DNA from 4 places in the Nocardiopsis sp. YSL2 genome. Region 2 is predicted to be linked to each of the others. Evidence: riboswitches for the same ligand, from Rfam matches in the RefSeq annotation. Region 2 holds a riboswitch; each other region holds the start of a gene.
The links. A riboswitch is a leader RNA that binds a small molecule or an ion and turns the genes downstream of it on or off. The one in region 2 is predicted to bind thiamine pyrophosphate.

Region 1: linked by a shared signal. The riboswitch ahead of thiC (phosphomethylpyrimidine synthase ThiC) and the one ahead of M1P99_RS17200 (ECF transporter S component) in region 2 are both predicted to bind thiamine pyrophosphate.
Region 3: linked by a shared signal. The riboswitch ahead of thiD (bifunctional hydroxymethylpyrimidine kinase/phosphomethylpyrimidine kinase) and the one ahead of M1P99_RS17200 (ECF transporter S component) in region 2 are both predicted to bind thiamine pyrophosphate.
Region 4: linked by a shared signal. The riboswitch ahead of thiO (glycine oxidase ThiO) and the one ahead of M1P99_RS17200 (ECF transporter S component) in region 2 are both predicted to bind thiamine pyrophosphate.

The regions. Positions count from the first base shown of each region.
Region 1 is NZ_JAMOAO010000001.1:1,349,859-1,355,326, reverse strand. Features, by position in the region: gene M1P99_RS05830 (alpha-(1->3)-arabinofuranosyltransferase) at 1-1,367, shown strand, start outside; gene M1P99_RS05825 (DUF3068 domain-containing protein) at 1,364-2,452, shown strand; gene M1P99_RS05820 (SOS response-associated peptidase) at 2,463-3,314, shown strand; TPP riboswitch at 3,422-3,533, shown strand; gene thiC (phosphomethylpyrimidine synthase ThiC) at 3,527-5,203, shown strand; gene M1P99_RS05810 (acetylxylan esterase) at 5,284-5,468, opposite strand, start outside.
Region 2 is NZ_JAMOAO010000001.1:3,870,162-3,875,629, reverse strand. Features, by position in the region: gene M1P99_RS17210 (energy-coupling factor transporter transmembrane protein EcfT) at 1-549, opposite strand, end outside; gene M1P99_RS17205 (ABC transporter ATP-binding protein) at 546-2,096, opposite strand; gene M1P99_RS17200 (ECF transporter S component) at 2,093-2,704, opposite strand; TPP riboswitch at 2,802-2,909, opposite strand; gene M1P99_RS17195 (transglycosylase domain-containing protein) at 2,975-5,104, opposite strand; gene M1P99_RS17190 (hypothetical protein) at 5,211-5,390, opposite strand.
Region 3 is NZ_JAMOAO010000001.1:4,293,357-4,298,824, forward strand. Features, by position in the region: gene M1P99_RS18975 (DUF6457 domain-containing protein) at 1-65, shown strand, start outside; gene M1P99_RS18980 (sodium:alanine symporter family protein) at 249-1,667, shown strand; gene thiD (bifunctional hydroxymethylpyrimidine kinase/phosphomethylpyrimidine kinase) at 1,755-2,558, opposite strand; TPP riboswitch at 2,546-2,646, opposite strand; gene M1P99_RS18990 (DUF368 domain-containing protein) at 2,861-3,790, opposite strand; gene M1P99_RS18995 (acyl-CoA synthetase) at 4,089-5,468, opposite strand, start outside.
Region 4 is NZ_JAMOAO010000001.1:561,377-566,844, reverse strand. Features, by position in the region: gene M1P99_RS02455 (thiazole synthase) at 1-729, opposite strand, end outside; gene thiS (sulfur carrier protein ThiS) at 732-947, opposite strand; gene thiO (glycine oxidase ThiO) at 938-2,134, opposite strand; TPP riboswitch at 2,132-2,244, opposite strand; gene M1P99_RS02440 (Rv2175c family DNA-binding protein) at 2,311-2,688, shown strand; gene thiE (thiamine phosphate synthase) at 2,809-3,483, shown strand; gene M1P99_RS02430 (SDR family oxidoreductase) at 3,651-4,544, opposite strand; gene M1P99_RS02425 (DUF418 domain-containing protein) at 4,612-5,468, opposite strand, start outside.

The DNA.
Region 1 (5,468 bases), 2.5 Mb from region 2:
CCTTCGAGCGGCCCGAGGGCCAGGCGCTGGAGATCGGCTCCATCGGCCTGCCCGGCGTCGACCCGGTCGAACCGGCGCCCGAGGGCGACGCCGCCACCGCGTGCGGGCTGGGCCCGACCCTGCGGGTCAACGACCAGCGGGTGGAGACGCGCATCAGCGGTGGCACGCTCGCCGACCAGCTCACCGGACTGCCGCTGCGCTACGAGTCCTGCACCGACCTCGACCTGGTCGGGGGCACCAACCGCCTCGAGGTCGACCCGGGCAACCGCTACGAGGTCCGCTCGGCCGTGGTGGACTCCGCCGACGCTCTGGCCGACCGCTCCGAGGTCACCATGGCCGGGGTGGAGAGGACGCACGGCTGGGGCCCCAGCGGGCGCAGCTTCGACGTGGCCGTCGACGAGGACAGCCTGCTCGTGGTCAACGAGAACTTCAACGAGGGATGGACGGCCCGGCTGGAGGGGTCCGGCGGGCCACTGGAACCGGTCCGGCTGGAGGGCTGGAAGCAGGCGTGGGTCCTGCCCGCGGGCAGCGCGGGCACCGTCACGCTGGAGTACACGCCCGACAACGCCTACCACGCGGCCCTGCTGGTCGGCTTCCTGCTGGCCGCGCTACTCGTCATCGTGGCCCTGTGGCCCCGGGGCCGACGTGCGCGCGCGTCGGCGCCGCGCGGGCAGCGCGCCCTGCCCGCCGCCGAGCCCGGCTGGCTCGGCCGCTGGGCCGTCCTGCCCCTCGGCCTGGCCTACGGAGTGTGGGTGGCCGGTTGGGCCGGTGCCGCCCTGGTCGGCGTCATCCTGCTGTGCATGTGGTGGCTGGGGCGCCAGGCCCCCAAGGGGCTGCGGCACGCCAAACCCGGGCGCCCGTCCATGGGCGGCCGGCTGCTGCCCCACCTGGCGGGGCCGTGGACGGTGACGGCGGCCCTGGCGCTGGCCGGACTGGCGATGGGCGCCGGGACCTACCTGGCCCTGTACATGCCCTTCCACGACGTCTCCCAGGTGTTCGGCGGCCCGCTGCGCGGCTGGGTGCCCCAGGCTCTGTGCCTGCCCGCGCTGGCGCGGCTGGTGCTGGCCCTGGGCCAGCGCGGCCTCGACGAGGACGCCGACGACGACCCGCCCGGCGTGCGCGCCGGGGCCCGGACCGGTCCCGCCTCGGGCGCGGCGACCGGTGGGGGCGCGGTGTCCGGCACCGCTCGCGACGTGCCCGCCGACACGGGCGCGGAGCCCCGGGACCCGGCCGGGCCCGAGCCCGACGACGCGGTCCCGGCCGACGACCGCGTAGCCGACGGCACGGTCACCGCGGACGGCCACGCGGGTGGGGGCCGTGCCACCGGCGGGTCCACGGCGCCCGACACCGAGGAGGCCCGGACATGACCGCCGACACCGGGAGCCAGGTCGGTCCCCTCACCCCGGCGCGGCGGCCGCTGCCCAGGGGCACGCTCGTCGTGGCCGCCGGGGCGTTCCTGCTGACCCTGGCCGCGCTGCTGCCGCTGTACGTCTACGACCGCGTCGCCCCCATCCCCGCCTCCGCCGAGTTCACGGTGGCCATGACCGACGAAAAGGCCGGCTACCTGGACACCTCCCGGTGGGCCTGGGTCGAGGGCGTCGAGATGCGGCGCGTGACCAGGGTGGACGCCACCGCGCACGGGCGCGACTGGTCGGCGTGGGAGATGGTGGTGGACACCTCGCTGCCGGACCGCATGATCGACCACTCCAGTCGGCGCGTCATCGTCGACCGGGAGACGGGGCGCGCCGTGAACTGCTGCGGGGAGCACGTCAACGGGGACCGCGCCGTCCGGCAGGCGGGCCTGGTGTACTTCTGGCCCGCGGGCGCGCCCGCGGGCGACTACCCCTACTACGACGCCGAGGTGCGTTCCGCCCCGCCCCTGGAGTTCGACGACTGGGACGAGGTCGCCGGGCTCCGGGTGGGCCGGTACACCCAGTCGGTGGACGCCACCCAGGTCCCCGACTCGGCACGCCCGGTACCCGCCGCGCTGTTCGCCGCCGGTGCCGAGGGCACCGTGACCGCCACCCGGTGGCTGGAGGTCACGCGCACGTTCTGGGTGGAGCCCGTCACGGGCATCGTCGTCCACGCCGCGGAGCAGCGGGAGGAGAGCCTGCGCCCGCGCGACGGCCGCGGGGAGGTCCCGCTGCTGCGCGCCGAACTCGTCCTGGAGGAGCCGCAGGTCGCCGCCAACGCCGAACAGGCCCGCGTGCGGTCGGTCCTGCTCCGGGCGCTGGACTCGTGGGCGCCCGCGGTCCTGGGGCCGCTGGGCGCAGCGGCCGTCCTGGTCGGGCTGGTCCGCGCCTGGCGGGCCCGGGACACCGGCTCCCCGTCCGGGGCCGACACCCCGGAGCCGACCGGGTCCGGGGCCGCGCGGGAGCACGGGAGGGCCGACCCCGCCGGCGGCGGTGACGGCCCGGCGGAGCCCCGCGAGGATGTCGGGGCTGAGCCGTAGGATCACACCCATGTGCGGTCGCTATGCCCAGTCCCGGAACCAGCACGAGCTCCAGCTCGCGTTCGACCTGCCCGAGGAGGCCCTGCCCGAGGATCCCGATCCCCGGGCCTGGCCGCCACTGGAGGAGCTGCCGCCGGACTACAACATCTCGCCCGGCCGACCCGTGTACGCGGTGCTCGGTCCACCGCCCCGCGGCACCGGCCCGGCCGAGCCCGGACCGGCCTCCCTGCACACCATGCGCTGGGGCCTGGTCCCCTCCTGGGCCAAGGACCGCAACATCGGCTACCGGATGATCAACGCGCGCAGCGAGACCATCGCCGACAAGCCCGCCTTCCGTACCGCCTTCCGCCGCCGCCGCTGCCTGCTGCCCGCCGACGCCTACTACGAGTGGCAGCTGGTCGGCAAGGACGGCCGGGTGGAGGCCAGCACCTCACCCGTCACCGACCCCCACCACAAGAAGCGCAAGGCCAGGGCGGCCAAGAAGCCCTACGCCATCCACTACCCGGACGGCGCGCCCCTGGCCATGGCCGGGATCTTCGAGCGGTGGCGCGACCCCGAAGCCGACGAGAACGACCCCGCCGCCTGGCTCTGGAGCTGCGCGGTCGTCACCACCGACGCCGCGCCCGCCCTCGCCCACATCCACGAGCGCATGCCCGTCATCCTGCCCTCGGCCACCTGGTCGACCTGGCTGGACCCGCGGGCGGAGCCGGACGACCTCCTCCACGTGCTCGCGCAGACCCCGGCCGAGGCCTTCGACGTGGACGAGGTCTCCACCGACGTCAACACCATCAAGAACAACACCCCCGACCTGCTCACCCCCGTCGCCGGGACCGCCGGACCGGAGCCGGACACACTTTTCTGACCCCCGGGCCCCTGGACAGGTCCCGGTGGGAGGCGGATATGGTGTGCGAGGCCACAGGGCCGGGCGCACCCACGGGGCGCCACCGCACGCGTGACGTGCCATATGTGAATAAGCAACGCGGGAGCTCGCACCATGGCGGGCTGAGAGGGCGGCTCAAGGGCGTCGCCGACCGCAGAACCTGTTCGGGTAATTCCGACGTAGGGAGGCATGCCATGACGGCTGTTGACGGCCGCGACACCGGTTCCACCACCGACGTGCACCAGGTGACCACCGGTCCCATCATGGGATCGACCAAGGTCCACCGGGAGATCGACACCCCCGAGGGGCTCACGCTCCGCGTTCCGCAGCGGCGGGTGGAACTCAGCAACGGCAGCCACTTCGACCTGTACGACACCTCAGGCCCGTACACCGACGACTCCGCGCTCATCGACGTCCACGCAGGGCTGCCCAGGACCCGCCAGGCCTGGATCGAGTCCAGGGAACCCGTCAACGGGGCGGTCACCCAGCTGGCCCACGCCAAGGCCGGGACCATCACCCCCGAGATGCGCTTCGTGGCCGCCCGCGAGGGCATGGACCCCGAGTACGTCCGCCAGGAGGTGGCCCTGGGCCGGGCGGTGATCCCGGTCAACCGCTGCCACCCCGAGTCCGAGCCGACCATCATCGGCAAGAACTTCCTGGTCAAGATCAACGCCAACATCGGCAACTCGGCGGTGACCTCCTCCGTCCCCGAGGAGGTCGAGAAGATGGTGTGGGCGACCCGCTGGGGCGCCGACACCGTGATGGACCTGTCCACCGGCAAGCGCATCCACGAGACCCGCGAGCGCATCATCCGCAACTCGCCGGTCCCCATCGGCACGGTTCCGATCTACCAGGCGCTGGAGAAGGTCAACGGCGACCCCACCGCTCTGAGCTGGGAGGTCTACCGCGAGACCATCATCGAGCAGGCCGAGCAGGGCGTCGACTACATGACCGTCCACGCGGGCGTGCTGCTGCGCTACGTGCCGCTCGCGGCCCGGCGCGTCACCGGCATCGTCTCGCGCGGCGGCTCGATCATGGCCGCGTGGTGCCTGGCCCACCACAGGGAGAGCTTCCTCTACACGCACTACGAGGAACTCTGCGAGATCTTCCGCGAGTACGACATCACCTTCTCCCTCGGTGACGGCCTGCGCCCCGGCTCCATCGCCGACGCCAACGACGAGGCGCAGTTCGCCGAGCTGCGCACGCTCGGCGAGCTCACGCACATCGCCCGCGCGCACGACGTGCAGGTGATGATCGAGGGGCCGGGCCACGTGCCGATGAACAAGATCGCCGAGAACGTGCGCCTGGAGGAGGAGCTGTGCGGTGAGGCGCCGTTCTACACGCTCGGCCCCCTGGCCACGGACGTCGCGCCCGGCTACGACCACATCACCTCCGCCATCGGTGCCGCGCAGATCGGCTGGCTGGGCACCGCGATGCTCTGCTACGTCACTCCCAAGGAGCACCTGGGCCTGCCCAACCGCGACGACGTCAAGACCGGCGTCATCACCTACAAGCTCGCCGCGCACGCCGCCGACATCGCCAAGGGCCACCCCAAGGCGCAGGAGTGGGACGACGAGCTGTCCAAGGCGCGGTTCGAGTTCCGCTGGCAGGACCAGTTCCACCTCGCCCTCGACCCCGAGACGGCCCAGGCCTTCCACGACGAGACCCTGCCCGCCGAGCCGGCCAAGACCGCGCACTTCTGCTCCATGTGCGGGCCGAAGTTCTGTTCCATGAAGATCTCCCAGGACGTGCGCAAGTACGCCGAGGAGAACGGACTGGACACCGTCGCCGCGATCGAGAAGGGCATGGCGGACAAGTCCGAGGAGTTCGCCGAGCACGGCAACCGGGTGTACCTGCCCCTGGCCGACTGAGGCCCGGGCGCCTGCCGCCGCCCGGTGCGGGCGGCGGCAGGTCCGGGACCGGCCGGATTCGGCCCGGCCCCGGACCGGGGTCAGCCGAGGTCGGCGAGGAAGCGCAGCTGGGCGCGCATCTGCTCGCCGCCGCCGCCCTCGTGGCCGTTCCAGGGCCACACGGTGATGTCCTTGGGGCCCGCCCAGTGGTTGTGGGCGGCGAACACGGTGGAGGGCGGGCACACCTCGTCCATCAGGGCCACCGAGTACAGCGCGGGCACCCGCC
Region 2 (5,468 bases):
GCGCAGCGCCGCCAGCACGCCCATGGCCGGACGCTCGGGCAGCCGGAGCCGTTGCACGAGGCCGTCGGACATCTCCGTGGGGTCGCTGCTGACCGCCGCCAGCAGGCCGGGCAGGGCGATCGCGAGCAGCCGGACCGCCGCCCCCACCGCACCGGAGACGCCCTCCTCGCCGTAGAGGTAGTTGACAGCCCCGCTGGAGATGCCCATCAGGACGAAGGGGCCGCCCAGGACGAACAGCGTGCGCCGGTCGATCCCGCTGAACGGGACCACCAGGACGACGGCGGCCAGCACCACGCCGCCGGTCACCGCGTCCACGGCCGGGACGAGTCCCAGGGCCAGGACGAGTGCGGCGAGCAGTTTGGCCGCCGGGTTCAGGCCGGTCAGCCAGGCGCGGGCACCGCCGTGCACGGGCACGCCGACGGTCGGGGCCTCACCCGCCCCCCGCGCCTCCCCCGACACGGCTCCTGCCTCCGGTGCGTCCGGCACCCCCGGCACGCCCCGCGGCTCCGGAGCGGCCTCGGCCTCCGGCCCGGTACGCCGCCCGCTCATCGGTCCTCCTCAGTCGCGGTGGCCGCGGTCGGCACCGCGACCGTCTCGGCCCGCCCGTCGGCCACCCGCACCCGCGTGTCGGCGAACCGGCGCAGGAGCAGCTCGTCGTGCGTGGCCATCACCACGGCCCGGCCCTGGGCGCGCAGGACACCGAGCAGCTCGACGAGTTCGGTCCACGTCCGGGTGTCCTGTCCGAAGGTGGGCTCGTCCAGCACCAGGACGTCGGGGGCGCGGGTCGGCCCCGAGCTGAGCGCAGTGGCCACCGACAGCCGCCGCTTCTCCCCTCCCGAGAGCGTGTAGGGATGCACGTCGGCCAGCGCGGTCAGCCGGAGCCGCTCCAGCAGCTCGTCCACCCAGGCCGTGGTCTCGGCCTCGCCCACCCCGGCCCGCCGCGGGGCGAACCGCAGCTCGTCGCGCACGGTGGCGGTGACGAACTGGTCCTCCGCGTGCTGGAACACCGTCCCCACGTGCCGGGCGAGCCGCGCGGCGGGCCAGCGCCGTAGCGGGCGCCGGTCCGCCTCGGCCAGCGGCCCGCGCGGCAGCACGGACCCGCGGTGCGGTTTGGCGAGCCCGGCCAGCAGCGTCAGCAGGGTGGACTTGCCCGCCCCGTTGGGTCCGGTGAGCGCGGTCGCCGTCCCCGCCCGCACGTCCACGTGGACGTCGGAGAACACGCTCCGCGGTGCGGCGGAGCGAGCGCCCAGTTCGGGGGGCGTGCGCGCGGCCACTCCGACCGCCTCCAGCACGCCCCCGCCGCCCGGTGCCGGGTCCAGCCGGGGTCGCGGTTCGGCACCGGGCACCCAGACGCCCTGCCCGGCCAGCGACCGCCCGTGCTCGGCGAACACGGCATCCGGCGATCCGTCGGCGACCACGCCGCCGCCCGGTTCCACCACCACGACCCGGTCGACCAGGTCGACGACGTCGGCCACCCGGTGCTCGACCAGGACCAGCGTGGCCTCGGTCGCGGCGAGCACCCGTGCCAGCACCTCCCGCACCAGCGCGGCCCCGTCCGGGTCGAGGTTGGCGGTCGGCTCGTCCAGGAGCAGCAGCCGTGGACGCATCGCCAGCGCGCCGGCGATGACCAGGCGCTGCTTCTCACCCCCGGACAGGGCGCCGGTGGAGTGGCGCGGCCCGTAGGGAAACCCGACGTCGGCCATCGCCCGCTCCACACGCGGCCAGATCAGCGCCGGGTCCATCCCGAGGTTCTCCGCCCCGAAGGCGACGTCGTCGCCCGCCCGGGCCATCACCAGCTGGGTCTCGGGGTCCTGGCTGACCAGGCCGACGGTGCCCCGGCGGCGGTCGGCGGGTTCGCCGTCCACGCGCAGGTCGCCCTCCTGGTCGCCGCTGATGGCGCTGTCGGGGCCGGTCAGCCCGGCCAGGGAGTGCAGCAGGGTGGACTTGCCCGCGCCGGAGGCACCGAGCAGGAGCACCCGCTCCCCCGGTTCGATGACCAGGTCCACGCCCCGCAGGGCGTAGGACCCCCGGCCGGAGTGCCGCCAGCCCCATCCGGTGAACTCGACGCGCGCGCCCTGGGCCCGCTCCACGCTCAGTCCCTGGCCGACGGGAAGGGCGCCAACGCGCCCGACTTGGCCAGGGCCGTGGTGAGCAGGCGGGCGCCGACGCCCGCGATGACGGCCGCGCTGAGGATGACGATCACGCCGTAGGCGAGCTTCAGGTCGAGCGACCAGGTGACGTTGTAGGTGATGTTGTCGCGGATCGCGGGCGAGATCCCGGCGACCGCGGCGGCCAGGACGGCCACGCCCATGTTCCAGCGCCGGTAGCCGAAGGCGAGGAAGACCAGTTCGGGCAGGATCCCCTGCAGCGTGCCGTCGAGGATCACCATGACGCCCCACTGGGTGCCCAGCACCGCGGACACGGACGCGGCGGCGATGGCGGTGAGCAGGGCGGCGCCGGGCTTGCGGATGATCAGGCCGCCCAGCACGCCGGAGATCAGCCACATGCCGTAGATGACGGCCTGCCCCGGGGGGAAGAGGACGAACAGCGGTGCGGTGATCGTCCAGAGGATGCCCCAGGCCCAGAAGACCACGCCGATGCCGACGCCGATGACGGCGGCCACGACGATGTCGACGGTGCGCCAGCTGCGCAGCCGGCCCAGGATGTCCTTCCAGAAGCCCGGTGTCTCGGTCTCGGTGCTCATGAGATGTCCCTTCGTGGGGGGACGAGGGGCTCTTCCGGGGCGTGCGGCGTCCACCGCACGCACCCTGGCCAAGAGCGCCACCGCGAACATGCCGTCGGTGGCGGTTCTTACGACTTCCTTCGCTGGCATGACCCAGATCAGGTGTGTAAGGGTCTGCGGCCCTGTGCCGCACTCTCAGCGCTCGCGCGCTCCCCTGTCGGTTGATCCCAGTATGGGGCATGGACGACCGAAGAGTCGCATGTCACCCCCCACATGTGCCCCGCCGGGGCCTCACGTGCCCTCCGTGCCTCCGTCGCCGTCGCCGTCCCGGGGCTCGGGCGGCCGGGCGTCGGGGTCTCCGAAGGCCGAGGGAGACGACGGGAAGGACTCCTCGGGCAGGTCGGCCGTCGCCCCGCGCATGGTCGCCTGCCAGATCGGCCCGGGCAGCGTGCCGCCGTAGACGATCCCGTAGTAGCGGCCGCCGATCTGTACGCCCTGGAGCGGATTCTCCTCGCCGCCCCGTATGTCGCCGACGGCCACCGCAGCGGCCAGGTTGGGCGTGTACCCGGCGAACCACGCGTAGGCCGCGCTGTCGGTGGTGCCGGTCTTGCCCGCCGCCGGGCGGCCGATCCCCAGGCCGTTGGCGGTACCGCCCTTGAACGTCTGCTGGAGCAGGTGGCTGACCCCGTCGGCCACGCGCCGGTCCACGGCCCCCTCCTCACAGGTGTTGCCGACCACGATCCGCCCGGACTCGGGGTCGACGGGGTTCTCGGAGACGACCTCGACGGGCCGGGGCTCGCAGCGCGTGCCCCGGGCGGCGAAGGTGGCGTAGGCGCTGGCCACGGTCAGCGGGGAGACCTCCTGGTCGCCGAGGGTGAAGGAGCTCCACACGCCCAGTGGCTCGCCGTCGGCGCGCGCGATCCCGGTGTCCTCGGCCATCCGCGCGGTCTCGCACAGCCCCACGCGCCGCTGCAGCTGGGCGAAGTAGGTGTTGACCGACCCCTTGGTCCCGCTGATCATGTTGTGTCGGCCCTCGTCGCTCTCCCCGGCGTTGCGCACCTTCCAACCCGACATCCGCCCGCCGTCGCAGTTGCGCATTCCGCTCACGGTCAGGGACTTGGGCGCGGAGAAGCTCGTGTCGTAGCCGAGTCCGGAGTCGAGAGCCGCCGCCAGGGTGAACGCCTTGAACGTCGAACCCGCCTGGTATCCGTTCGATCCCCCGTCGGCGCGGTCCACGGCGAGGTTGATCGAGGTCGTGCCGGTGTCCTCCTCGTCGAAGCCGTAGCGCAGGTTCTGCGCCAGCGCCCGGACCTTGCCGTTACCGGGTTCCACGACCGCCTCCGCCGCGAACTTCGTGGAGTCCTCGTGGGGGACGTACCGGTCCACGGCCTCCTGGGCGGCCGTCTGCGCGTCGCGGTCCAGGGTGGTGCGGACGGTGAACCCGCCCTGCTCCAGGACGCGGGCCCGGTCCTCCTCGGTCTCACCGAGGAACTCGGAGTTCTCCAGCCACCGCATGACGTAGTCGCAGAAGAAGGGGTAGTCGCTGCTGTAGCAGCTGCCGCCGCGCTCGGTGGGTTCCAGGTCCAGCCCGGTGGCCTTGTACTCCTCGGCCTCCGCCGCGGTGAGGTGCCCGGTCTCGGCCATCCGGTCGAGCACCATGTCGCGGCGTTGGACCGCGGCCTCGGGGTTGGTCAGCGGGTCGTAGTAGGACGGCCCGCGCACGAGGCCGACCAGCAGCGCGGCCTGGGCCGGGCCGAGCTCGTCGGCGGGGACGGAGAAGTAGCGCCGGGCGGCGATCTCGATGCCGTGCGCGCCCGAGCCGAAGTAGGAGAGGTTGAGATAGCCCTCCATGATCTCGTCCTTGGTCATGCGCTCCTCGATGCCCATGGTGTGGCGCAGCTCCACGAGCTTGCGCGCCACGGTCCGCTCGTTGGCGCGGGCCAGCTCCTCCTCGGTGTCGGCGCCTTCGATGAGGAGGTTCTTCACGTACTGCTGGGTGATGGTGGACCCGCCCTGGAGGTCGCCCTGGGCCGTGCGCACCAGCGCTCGCAGGACGCCGCGCAGATCCAGTCCGTTGTGCTCGTAGAAGCGCTCGTCCTCGATCGCCATGAGCGCCGCCGGCACCCACGGGCTGATCTCGTCCAGGGCGACCAGGTCGCGCTCGCGCTGAGCGACCTCGGCGATCGTCCGGCCGTCGGCGTCGGTGAGCAGGATCCGCTCCGACAGGGGCGGGGGCTCCAGGTCGTCGGGCAGGGCCATGAACGCCGAGGCGACGTCGCGTCCGGCCAGTCCGATCGCGCCCACCCACGGCAGGACCAGCGCGGCGCACAGCACTCCGGCCAGTGCCGCGATCCCCGTCAGTCGCAGGAGCGCGGTCGTCCGGGTCTCCTCGCGCTCGCCGTCCCCACTGGACTCGGTCACGTCTCCCCCTCGGCCGTGCCTCCCGTTCCGCCGCGGGACGGAACGAACACTGCGCCGACCACCCTCCCAGGCGGGTCGCAAAGGGAGCCCTGACACGACGCGCGTGTTACCGAAAAGCTTCACAAATCAACGGCAAAGCACGCAGACCGAACATCATGCGTGAGTCCGCACGAAACAGACTCTTCAATAACTCGACATCAAGAGGAATCCACGCGGACGTCTCCCGCCCGGCCGCGTCGGCGCCGAAACCCGACCGCCGACCTTCACGGCGGATCTGATCGATCACGGGAGACACGAGAGCGCGTCCGGAATGGCGGACGCCCCTCCTTGGCGACATTTGGTCATCCCTACCCAATCGAACGCC
Region 3 (5,468 bases), 420 kb from region 2:
AGGCCGCGGCCGCCGTGCTCAGCCGGCTCGCCCTGGCCCAGGGCGACGGTTCGCAGGACGCGTGAGCACCCGACCCGCAACGCTTGCGTCGGGCGAACGTGACGTGTCCGTGACGATTCACTGCAAATCTGACAGCACCCTGAGTGTGCCCGCGGCCCGCGGGCCCGTTCTCCTGGGAGGGACGCTGTTCCGCCGACCGCGGGTACACGACCAACCCCCGGCCCCTGATCGTGATAGGGAGATCCCCCATGGATCAACTCCTTGAGATGGCCGGCATCGTCAGCAGCATCGTGTGGGGGCCCTTCGTCCTCATCCCGCTGCTGCTCTTTGTCGGCGTGTTCCTCACCATCCGGCTCAAACTGCTCCAGCTCTTCAAGCTGCCGCACGCGCTGTGGCTCGCGCTGGTCCGGCGCAAGGAGGACCCCTCGGTCGAGGGCGACATCTCCCACTACCAGGCACTGAGCACAGCGCTCGCCGCCACGGTCGGCGTCGGCAACATCGCCGGCGCCGCGCTGGCCATCGGCCTCGGCGGCCCCGGCGCCCTGTTCTGGATGTGGGTCGTCGGCTTCTTCGGCATGGCGACGAAGTACAGCGAGGCCCTGCTGGGGGTGAAGTTCCGCCGCACCGACTCCAAGGGTGAGCAGAGCGGCGGACCGATGTACTACCTCAAGTACGGTCTGCCCGGCGGTCTGGGCACCACTCTGGGGGTGGCCTTCGCCGTCTTCGGCGCCATCGCGGCCTTCGGTATCGGCAACGGGACGCAGGCCAACACGGTCGCCCAGCAGATGTCGAGCGTCACACCGGCTCCGACCTGGGTGATCGGCCTCATCCTCATGGTTCTGGCCGGTGCGGTCATCCTCGGCGGCATCAAGAGCATCGGCCGGGTCGCCTCCGCGCTCGTGCCGCTGATGATCATCGCCTACGTGGCCATCTGCCTGGTGGTGCTGGCCGCCAACTGGGCGCAGATCCTGCCCGCGCTCCAGCTCGTGGTCACCACCGCCTTCACCGGTACCGCTCCCGCGGGCGGTTTCGCGGGCGCGGGTGTGCTGATGGCCATCCAGTACGGCTTCGCCCGCGGCATCTTCTCCAACGAGTCGGGTCTGGGCACCGGGGCCATCGCCGCCGCGGCCGCCAAGACCACGCAGCCGGTCCGCCAGGCCATGGTCTCCATGACCCAGACCTTCATCGACACCATCATCGTCGTGACGATGACGTGCATGGTCATCATCACGACCGGTGTGTGGCGGGCGGAGAACCCCGAGGACGGCTCGCTGCTGACCACGCAGGCCCTCACCGAGGGCCTGAGGTCGGTCAGCCCGGGGCTGGCCCCGGTCGGCGCCTACGTGGTGGCGATCGCCGTGGCGGTGTTCGCGTTCACCACGCTGCTCGGCTGGGCCTACTACGGTGAGCGGTGCATCGAGTTCCTGGCCGGCCGGGGCTTCGTGACCCCGTACCGCCTGGTGTTCATCGCGGTCATCTTCGTGGGTGCGGTCGCCGACCTGAGCAACGTGTGGCTGTTCAGCGACATCGCCAACGGTCTCATGGCGCTGCCCAACCTCATCGGGCTGCTGCTGCTGTCGCCGATCATCGTCGCGGAGACCCGGAAGTTCTTCGCGTTCCCCGACTGGAAGAACCCCGACGCCGTCATGGACGACGTGCGCGGGTAGCGCGCCACGGCCCGGGGTCGGCCCGGGACGACGAGGGGGACCGCACGCCGTGCGGTCCCCCTCCGTGCTGTGCGGACGACCCGTCCGCTACCACCAGGGGTGGAAATGGTGCACGGGGCCCTGACCGCCGCCGGCGTCGATCTCGTCCGACCGGCGCAGCGCCTCGGTCAGGTAGGCCTTGGCGTCGCGGACGGCGGAGGCGGTGTCCGGGCGCTGGGGCAGCAGAGCCGCGATCGACGACGACAGGGTGCATCCCGTGCCGTGCGAGTTGCGGGTGTCCACCCGCGGCGCCCGCAACTCCAGCGGCTCCTCGTCACGGGAGACCAGTACGTCGACGCTCTCGTCGCCCGCCAGGTGGCCGCCCTTGAGCAGGACCCGGCGCGGACCGAGCTCCAGCAGCCGCTCGGCCTGGTCGCGCATCTCCTTGAGGCTGACGGCCTCCGACACGCCCAACAGGTCGGCCGCCTCGGGAAGGTTCGGCGTGAGCAGGTCCGCGCGCGGCAACAGCAGGGAGCGCAGGGCCTCGATCGCCGTCCCCTCCAGCAGGCGGTCGCCGCTCTTGGCGACCATCACCGGGTCCAGGACGACGTTGACCAGCCGGTGGCGGTCGATCGCCTCGGCCACGGCTCCGGTGACCTCGGCCGTGCCCAGCATCCCGATCTTGACCGCGTGCACGGTGGCGTCGGCCAGCAGGGTGTCCGCCTGCCGGGTGACGAAACCGGCCGGGACGCCGTGGACGCCGGTGACGCCGCGGGTGGACTGGGCGGTCAGGGCGGTGACCACGGTCATCCCGAACACCCCGTGGGCGGAGAAGGCCTTGAGGTCGGCCTGGATCCCTGCGCCGCCGCTCGGGTCGCTTCCGGCCACGGACAACACGTTGTACGCGCTCATGACGTTCCTTCGCTAGCACGACCTAGGGCAGGTTCGACGGGTGTGCTCTCAGCCGGGAGGACTGTTCCCGGCACCCCGCGTCAGTCGCCACCGAGCCTAGGGCATGTCCGGCGGTTGCCCGCCCTGCTGCGCGTCGCCCCGGCGGCACTCTCACCGCGTTCTCATCAGTCGACAGGGGAACCACCCGGGCCCCCGCCGTGCGACGACGGCGAAGCCCGCGCAGGAGGGGAGCTCCCTCTTCGGCCTGGTGAGAGCACCACTGGATGCGCCGCTCGCGACGGGCGCCATCCACGGAACTCGCCCTAGTGGACGCGCGTGGGGGCCGCTCCGTGGCCGGCGTCCGACTGGGCCTTCTTGCGGTGCTCGTAGACGATCGCCGCGGTGACCACGAGGAAGCCGCCCACCGCGAAGGCCACGGTCACGGGCACGTCGGTGATGGGCAGCGGGTTGCGGTCGTGGTCCTGCCACGGCCACAGGGCGCGCAGCGAGCCCGCCATCAGGCCGGTGAGCACCACCAGGGTGAGGTGGTGGAAGTTCTCCAGCAGGTACTGCAGGAGCTTGACGAACAGGGCCAGGCCGGTGATCATGCCCAGCGCCATGACGCCGAGGTAGGCCACGTCCATGTCCCGTACCGCCTGCATCGTGGGCTCGTACAGCCCGAGCGTGAGCAGGATGAACGAACCGGACAGGCCCGGCAGGACCAGCGCGCAGATGGCGACGGCGCCGCCGAGGAAGGCGAACACCGGGTTGGGGGGCAGACTCGCGCCCGGCATGCCGGTCAGGAGGAAGGCGACCACGGCGACGGCCAGCGCCACCAGGTAGTGCCAGGCACGCCACTTCTTGCCCGCGCCGGTGTAGGGAATCCACAGGCAGGCCAGGACGAGGCCGAAGAAGAGGGCGTAGGCGTACTGGGCGTACACCTCCACCAGCGGGGAGAGCAGGACGGCGGCCAGGCCGAGCGCGATCACCATGCCGATCAGCGCGGGGACCAGGACACTCCAGTCCACCATCCGGAACTGCTCGTTCGCGCGTTCCCTGCCGCGGCCGCGCGGCACGTCGGTCACGTACCGCTTGATGCCGCTGACCATGTGGCCGGCGCCGCCGATGAGCTGGTCGTAGAGGCCGACGATGAGCGCGACCGTGCCGCCGCTGATGCCGGGCAGCGCCTCGGAGGTGCCGACGGCCCCGCCGCGCACCGCGTTGAAGATGAAGGAGCCTGCTGACTTGGCCATCTGAGTTGTAGGGCGCCGGCCCGGGGCAGGCCCGGGAGGGGCGCCGTCCTCCGTCCTGTGTGGTCACCGTACCCACCCGTGGGACACGGGCCGGTCGGGGGTGCGGGGGCGGGGCGCGTTCGTGTAGGGGCGCTGCGCCGACCGCCGCTGGGTGTGTGCCGCCCGGGGCGTGCTGGGGGAGGGACCTGCGAGGTCCCTGGGCCGGGCCGGGTCCGGCCAGTGTAGCGGGGGAGCGGGGTGGCGGAGGTGCGCGCTGCGTGGGATCCGCGGGGTTTCGGGTAGGTGATGCGGCTGGTGTTCAGCGTCCGAAACTCGGCGTGGTGTTCTCGCCGCTCTGCGCGACCGACGCCGCCCAGCGGTAGTCCTGCTTGCCGACCGCCGTGCGCCGGACCCGGTCGACGAAGTGCACCGTCCGCGGCACCTTGAACCCGGCCAGGCGCACCCGGCAGTGCGCGCGCAGCTCGGTCTCGACCAGGCGTGCGCCCGCGGCCACGGAGACCAGCGCCGTCACGCGCTGGCCGAGGTGCTCGTCGGGGGCGGGCACCACGATCGCGTCCTCCACGGCCGGATGCGCCTTCAACGCGGCCTCGACCTCCTCGGGGTAGACCTTCTCCCCGGCGGTGTTGATCACGGCGTTGCCCCGGCCGAGCAGGGCGATGGATCCGTCGTGGGCGCGCGTCCCGTAGTCGCCGGACAGGGCCCAGCGGCGGCCGTCGGCGCCGGTGGGGAAGGTCCGGCCGGTGGCGATCGGGTCGTTGTAGTAGCCCAGCGGGATCCGGCCGCTGCGCGCGATGCGGCCCACCACCGGTGAGCCGGGCGGAAGGGGCCGCAGGTCGTCGTCGAGCACGGCGATGCTGCCGCCCACGGTGAAGCTGCGCAGGTCCGCGCCGCCGGAGAGCGTCGGCGCGTCCTCGCGGGCACCGTCGGAGCCGTCGTCCTCACCGGTGGCCGACCCGCACACGCCCGTCTCCGAACCGCCGTAGGCGTCCGCCAGGACCACGTCCTCGCGCCAGGCCCGCCAGAGCGCGCGCACGGGCGGGGTGAGCGGGGTGCCGCCGGAGCGCACGGAGGTCAGGTCGGGGCACAGCCCGGGTTCGGTGAGCAGGTGGCGGGCCAGGGGCCGGGCCATGGCGTCGCCCACCAGCTGCACGGCGTGCACGCCCTCGCGGTGGGCGACTTCGAGGACGCGGTCCGGCCGGTAGCTGCGGTCGGTGGAGAGCACGACGCGCTTGCCGCACAGCAGCATGCTCAGCGCGTTCCACTGGCCGGCGGCGTGCATGAGCGGGCCGAGCACGAGCATGCGCTGGGGGAAGCAGGCGGCGGCGCGTGCGGCGACGTCGGCGGGCGACTCAGCGCGCGGTGCGCCGGGGGCGCGGCGCTCCAGCGCGGCACGGAAGATGTCCGCCTGGCGCCACAGCACGCCCTTGGGGTATCCGGTGGTGCCGCCGGTGTAGAGCAGGTAGTGGTCGTCGCCGCCGGTTCCGGGCAGGGCGGGGGTGTCGTCGGCCTCCGGGGAGCGGGCGGCCAGGGCGGACTCGTAGTCCGTGCCCTCCAGGGCCGCGTCGCGCACGCCGCCGTCCTCGATCAGCAGCACGTGCCGCAGGCGGGGCAGGTCGGGGCGGATCGCGGTGACGGCCGCGGCCAGGGAGTCCTCGGCGATCAGCGCGACCGCGTGCGC
Region 4 (5,468 bases), 3.3 Mb from region 2:
GGGGATGCGTCCGGCCAGGCGGGCGGCGCGTCCGGCGCGCACGGCGTCGCGCATCGCCGCCGCCATCAGTGCCGGGTCCTGCGCGCGGGTGACGGCGGTGGCCAGCAGGACCGCGTCGCAGCCCAGCTCCATGGCCAGCGCGGCGTCGCTGGCGGTGCCGATCCCCGCGTCCACGATGACGGGCACCCCGGCCCGCTCGACGATCAGCTCCAGGTTGTGCGGGTTGCGGATGCCCAGGCCCGAGCCGATCGGCGCGGCCAGGGGCATCACCGCGGCGCAGCCGATCTGCTCCAGGCGCCGGGCCAGGACAGGGTCGTCGTTGGTGTAGGGCAGGACGGTGAAACCGTCGTCCACGAGGCGTTCGGCGGCGTCCAACAGCTCCACGGGGTCGGGCAGGAGCGTGTGCTCGTCCGCCACGACCTCCAGCTTCACCCAGTCGGTCTCCAGTGCCTCCCGGCCCAGCCGGGCGGTGCGCACCGCGTCGGCGGCGGTGAAGCAGCCGGCGGTGTTGGGCAGGGGACGGATCTTGTTGCGGCTCAGGACGTCCCAGACCGACCCCTGCGTGCCGGGGGCGACCCGGCGCATGGCCACGGTCGTGAGCTCGGTGCCGGACGTGACGAGGGCGTCCTCCAGGACCTCCAGGGAGGGCGCCCCGCCGGTCCCGGTGATGAGCCGGGAGCCGAACGCGGTGCCCGCGATCACGAGCGGGTCGTCGATGTGCTCGGTCATCTTCAGCCTCCCTGGACGGCGGTCAGGACGTCGACGCGGTCGCGGTCGCGCAGGGGCGTCTCGCTCCACGCGGCCCGGCGCACCACCTCGTCGTTGAGGGACACGGCGATGCCGCCGGGGACGGCGCCCTCGGCGGTCCCGGTCAGCTCGCGCACGACCGACTCCACGGTGGTGTCGGCGGTGACGTCGCGGGGGGCGCCGTTGATGATCAGTTCCACTGCTCCTCCAGGGTCGTGGTGTGGCCGTGTCCGCGGTCGGCGGCGAAGCGGCGCGCGTGGTCGGGCAGTGTGCCGGTGGTCAGGACCTGGGCCATGACCTCGCCGGTGACGGGGGTCAGCAGCACCCCGTGCCGGAAGTGCCCCGCGGCCAGGTGCAGGCCGGGGACACGCGTGGGGCCCAGGAGGGGCTCGTTGTCGGGCGAGCCGGGCCGCAGGCCCACACAGGTCTCGGTGATCTCCAGTTCGGTCACCCCGGGTACGAGTTCACGCGCGTCCCGCAGCACCTGCCAGAGGCCGCCCGCGGTGAGAGAGGTGTCATAGCCCAGCTCCTCCTGGGTGGCGCCGACGACCACCTCGCCGTCCGCGCGCGGGACGAAGTAGACGGGGAAGCCCCTGACCAGCCCCCGGACGGTGCGGCCGACGATCGGCGGCTCGCCCCCGGGCGCGCGCATGCGCAGCAGCTGGCCCTTGACCGGGCGGACCGGCGGCACGACGGCCTCGGGGACCGCGATCCGGTCGGTCCAGCAGCCCGCGGCCAGGACCACCTGGTCGGCGGCCAGGGTCCGGCCGTCGGACAGCCGCACACCCAACCGGGCTCCGCCGGGACCCGGGCGCAGGACCTCCTCGGCCCGGGCGCGGATCTCGGCCACGCCGGTCCGCGCACCGGCCTCCACCAGGGCCCGCAGCAGCAGCCGCGGGTCGACGGAGTGGTCGTCGGGGGCCAGGACGCCGCCGCGCACGGACGGGGCGAGCATCGGTTCCAGGCGTCGGCACTCACGGCCGGTGAGCCGTTCCGCGGCCACGCCGAGGCGCTGTTGGAGGGCGTGCAGGTCGGTCAGCAGGGCCAGGTCGTCGCGGTCGTAGGCGACCAGGAGCGTGCCGGTGGCGCGGTAGCCGACCGTGTGCCCGCTGACCCGCTCCAGCTCGGTGACGAAGTCGGCGAACATCCCGGCGGAGCGCATCGCGAACTCCATCAGGGGTTCCTCGCCGAACATCGCCTCGGTGGCGGGGGTGAGCATTCCCGCGGCGACGGTGGAGGCGGCGCGGGCGCCGCTCGGATCGGTGACGGGGTCGGGTTCGACCACGGTGACCGGCAGGCCCCGGTCGGCCGCCCGCCAGGCGGTCACCCGTCCGGCGAGTCCGCCTCCGACCACGAGGACGCCGTGTTCCTCGGAGTTGGTGGGCATGGTGCTCGGTTCCACTCCCTTCGCCGGCATGACCCGGATCAGGTTCGTGCGGTCGGAGGCTCTCAGCCTCCCTCTCAGCCGGGTCCCACCCGGCTCCCGCGGGATGTTCGGTTCTGTCTCCATCCTAGGCCAGAGCATCCGGAAGGGTCCCGCCACGGTGCTTCCCGCCCGCGCGGATGTGGCAGATTGGAGGCGTGACACAAAGCGACAGCGACATCGACACCCTGGTCGGCACATGGCTGACCCTCAAGGAGGCGGCACAGCCGCTCGGCGTGAGCCCCAACCGGATCAAGACGCTGATCCGGGAGAAGCGCCTGATGGGCGTGGTCCGCCAGGGAGAGCTCTCCATCCCGGCCGACTTCGTCGACGGCCACGACCTCGTCAAGGGGCTGCCGGGCACCCTGGTGCTGCTGACCGACGCCGGGTTCTCCACGGAGGAGGCCCTGCGCTGGCTCTTCACGCCGGACGAGACCCTGCCCGGCACGCCGATCCAGGCCATGCGGGAGAACCGCGGCACCGAGGTGCGCCGACGCGCCCAGAGCATGGCCTTCTGACCCGAGCCCGTCCGGCCCCGGGCCGGAGGGTTCCCCGCGTCCGGGCGCCCGAGGGCGCCCGGGGCACGCCGGTGCCGTCGGCCCTTGGGCGGCCATCCCGCAGCCTCTAGGGTGGGGCGTGTGAGGACCAGCCACGGAACCAGCCTGCGCAAGCGCCTGGACGCATCCCTTCTGTACCTGTGCACCGACGCCCGGACCGAGCGCGGCGATCTCGCCGAGTTCGCCGACGCCGCCCTGGCCGGCGGGGTGGACATCATCCAGCTCCGGGACAAGGGGCTGGAGGCCCGCCAGGAGATCGCCGCCCTGGAGGTGCTGCGCGGCGCCTGCGAACGGCACGGTGCCCTGCTCGCGGTCAACGACCGCGCCGACATCGCGCGTGCCGTCCGCGCCGACGTCCTGCACCTGGGCCAGCGCGACCTGCCCGTCCCCATGGCGCGGGACGTCGTCGGCGCCGACCCGATCATCGGGCGCTCCAACAACGACCCCGAGGCCGCGGCGGCCTCCGCCGAGGAACCCGGCAGCGACTACTTCTGCGTGGGCCCGGTCTGGGAGACGCCCACCAAGCCGGGGCGCCCCGCGGCCGGACTGGACCTGGTCCGGCGGGCCGCGGCCCTGGGCACCGACCGCCCCTGGTTCGCCATCGGCGGGATCGACTCCGACAACATCGGCAGCGTGCTCGACGCCGGGGCCGACCGAGTGGTGGTCGTACGCGCCATCACCGAGGCCGAGGACCCCCGTGCCGCCGCCGCGGTGCTGCGCGCCCGTCTGGTCGAACACGCCCAGAACACGGCCTGACCGCGCGGGGACCGCACCCTCCCAGGACCGGAAGAGGGTCCGCGCGTCCGGCGCCCCGCCGACGCGCCGGTGCGCCCGGTGCGTGCCGGCCCCCAGGGTCGCCCACGTGATCGTGGGCGCCGCTCTCGTGGCCCCGGTCGTCCTCCGACCGGGGCCGTGGCACGGGCTCAGACGGACACGTGTGACAGAGCGCTCGGGTGGCGGCGCAGGAACCCCTCGATGGACTGCGCGGGGTGGCCCGTGAGCTTGGGCACGGTGGGCGCGACCACGTCCATCTCTCCGGCGGCGATCGCCGCGTAGGAGGAGGCCCAGCCCTCGGCGGCCCACTCCGGCGCCCCGCCGGCGCGGCGCGACTCCAGCGCCTCCTCCCAGGTCTCGGGCACGTAGCGCACGGTGCGGCCGGTCAGGGCGCTCAGCTTGTCCACGGTCGCTCCGAGCGTCAGGGCCTCGGGGCCGGTGACGTCGTAGGTCGCCCCTTCGGCGAGGGCCGCCCGTTCCGGGTCGGCCAGCACGGCCGTGGCCACGTCCGCCACGTCGTCGCGCGACACCCACGCGGCCCGGCCGTCACCGGCCGGGCCGCGGATCACACCCTCCCCGTCCACCCAGTCGGGCAGCAGGTCCAGGTACAGGCCGGGTCTCAGGAACGTGTGCCCCACGCCGGTCGCCCGGATGTGCGCCTCCGTGAAGAAGTGCGTGCGCGCGAAGGTGAAGGTCGCGGCCGGGCCGGCCCTCAGGAAGGACAGGTAGACGATCCGGGACACCCCGGCCTTGACCGCGCCGTCCACCGCGCTCAGGTGCTTGTCGATCCGGTCCTCGGACGCGGTCGCCGGGACCAGGAAGAGCGTGTCCACGCCGCGGCACGCCCGCTCGAAGCCCGCGGTGTCCTCATAGGCGGCCATCGCCGCGGTGCTGCCGGGGTACTCCGGCGCCCGGTTGATGTCGCGGACGATGAGCCGCTGCGGAAGGCCCAGGCGCGCGATCCTGGCGGCCACCCGACCGCCCAGCGCTCCGGTGGCCCCGGTCACCCCTATGGTGTGCTTTGTCATGTGATCGTCGCCCATGACACCTCATCCTGAGGGACGAGGGGCCGCCGGGCACTCACCGGCACGCCCTTTTTGCGGCAGCCGGTCACCGGCTGGTGTGCTCTTGGTCCTCACCGGGTCCGGGCGGCGTCCCCGCGTCCGCCGGTGCCGTGGTGGGGCGCTGGTAGGACAGCCGGCGCAGCAGGACCTCGGCCGGACCCCGCCTGTCGGCCCGTTCCATCGCGTAGGCCGCGGCCACCGTCACCAGCCACACCGCGATCGCGTACAGGGCCATGCTCCACGAGGTCAGGTGCGCGCCCAACCCCAGGCCCCAGGCGGCCAGGACCGGCGCGCACAGCACGGACTGGCCGAGGTAGGAGGTCAGCGAGCGCTTGCCGGTCGCGGTCAGCGCGGTCAGGACCACTCCGGGTGCGCGGTCGTGTTCCTGGATCCGGCGCGCGACCAGCGCGATGAGCGCGACGTAGCCCAGACCACCGGCCACACCGGTGACCGTGTGCGGCATGGCCAGCATGGCGGCGTGCGCCTCGTGCAGCTCCCAGACTCCGATCTGGGCCAGCGCCTGCGGCAGGCCGCCGATCCACGCGGTGGCCAGACCGGCGACCGCCACGGTACGCAGTAGGCGCAGATGGCGGCCCGGCTCCTCCAGGATCCGGCGGCGCGCCGCCCAGAAGCCGAGCAGGATCGCGGCCGGGACCGCCAGGCCCAGCAGACCCTGGCCGAGGACGACGATCGGCCAGATCGTGACACGGCTCACCGCGGCCCAGAACAGCGACGGTTCGGCGATGCTGCCGGCCATGAAGTCGAGGTCGAGGCCGCCCGTGCCGTCGCCGGGCGGCGTGAGGACGATCGCCAGCACACTCGCGGCGGACATCAGCACCATGAGGCCCGCCAAGACCCCGGCCCACACCAACAGGGTGGTGTCCCGACGCCGGAAGAACAGCC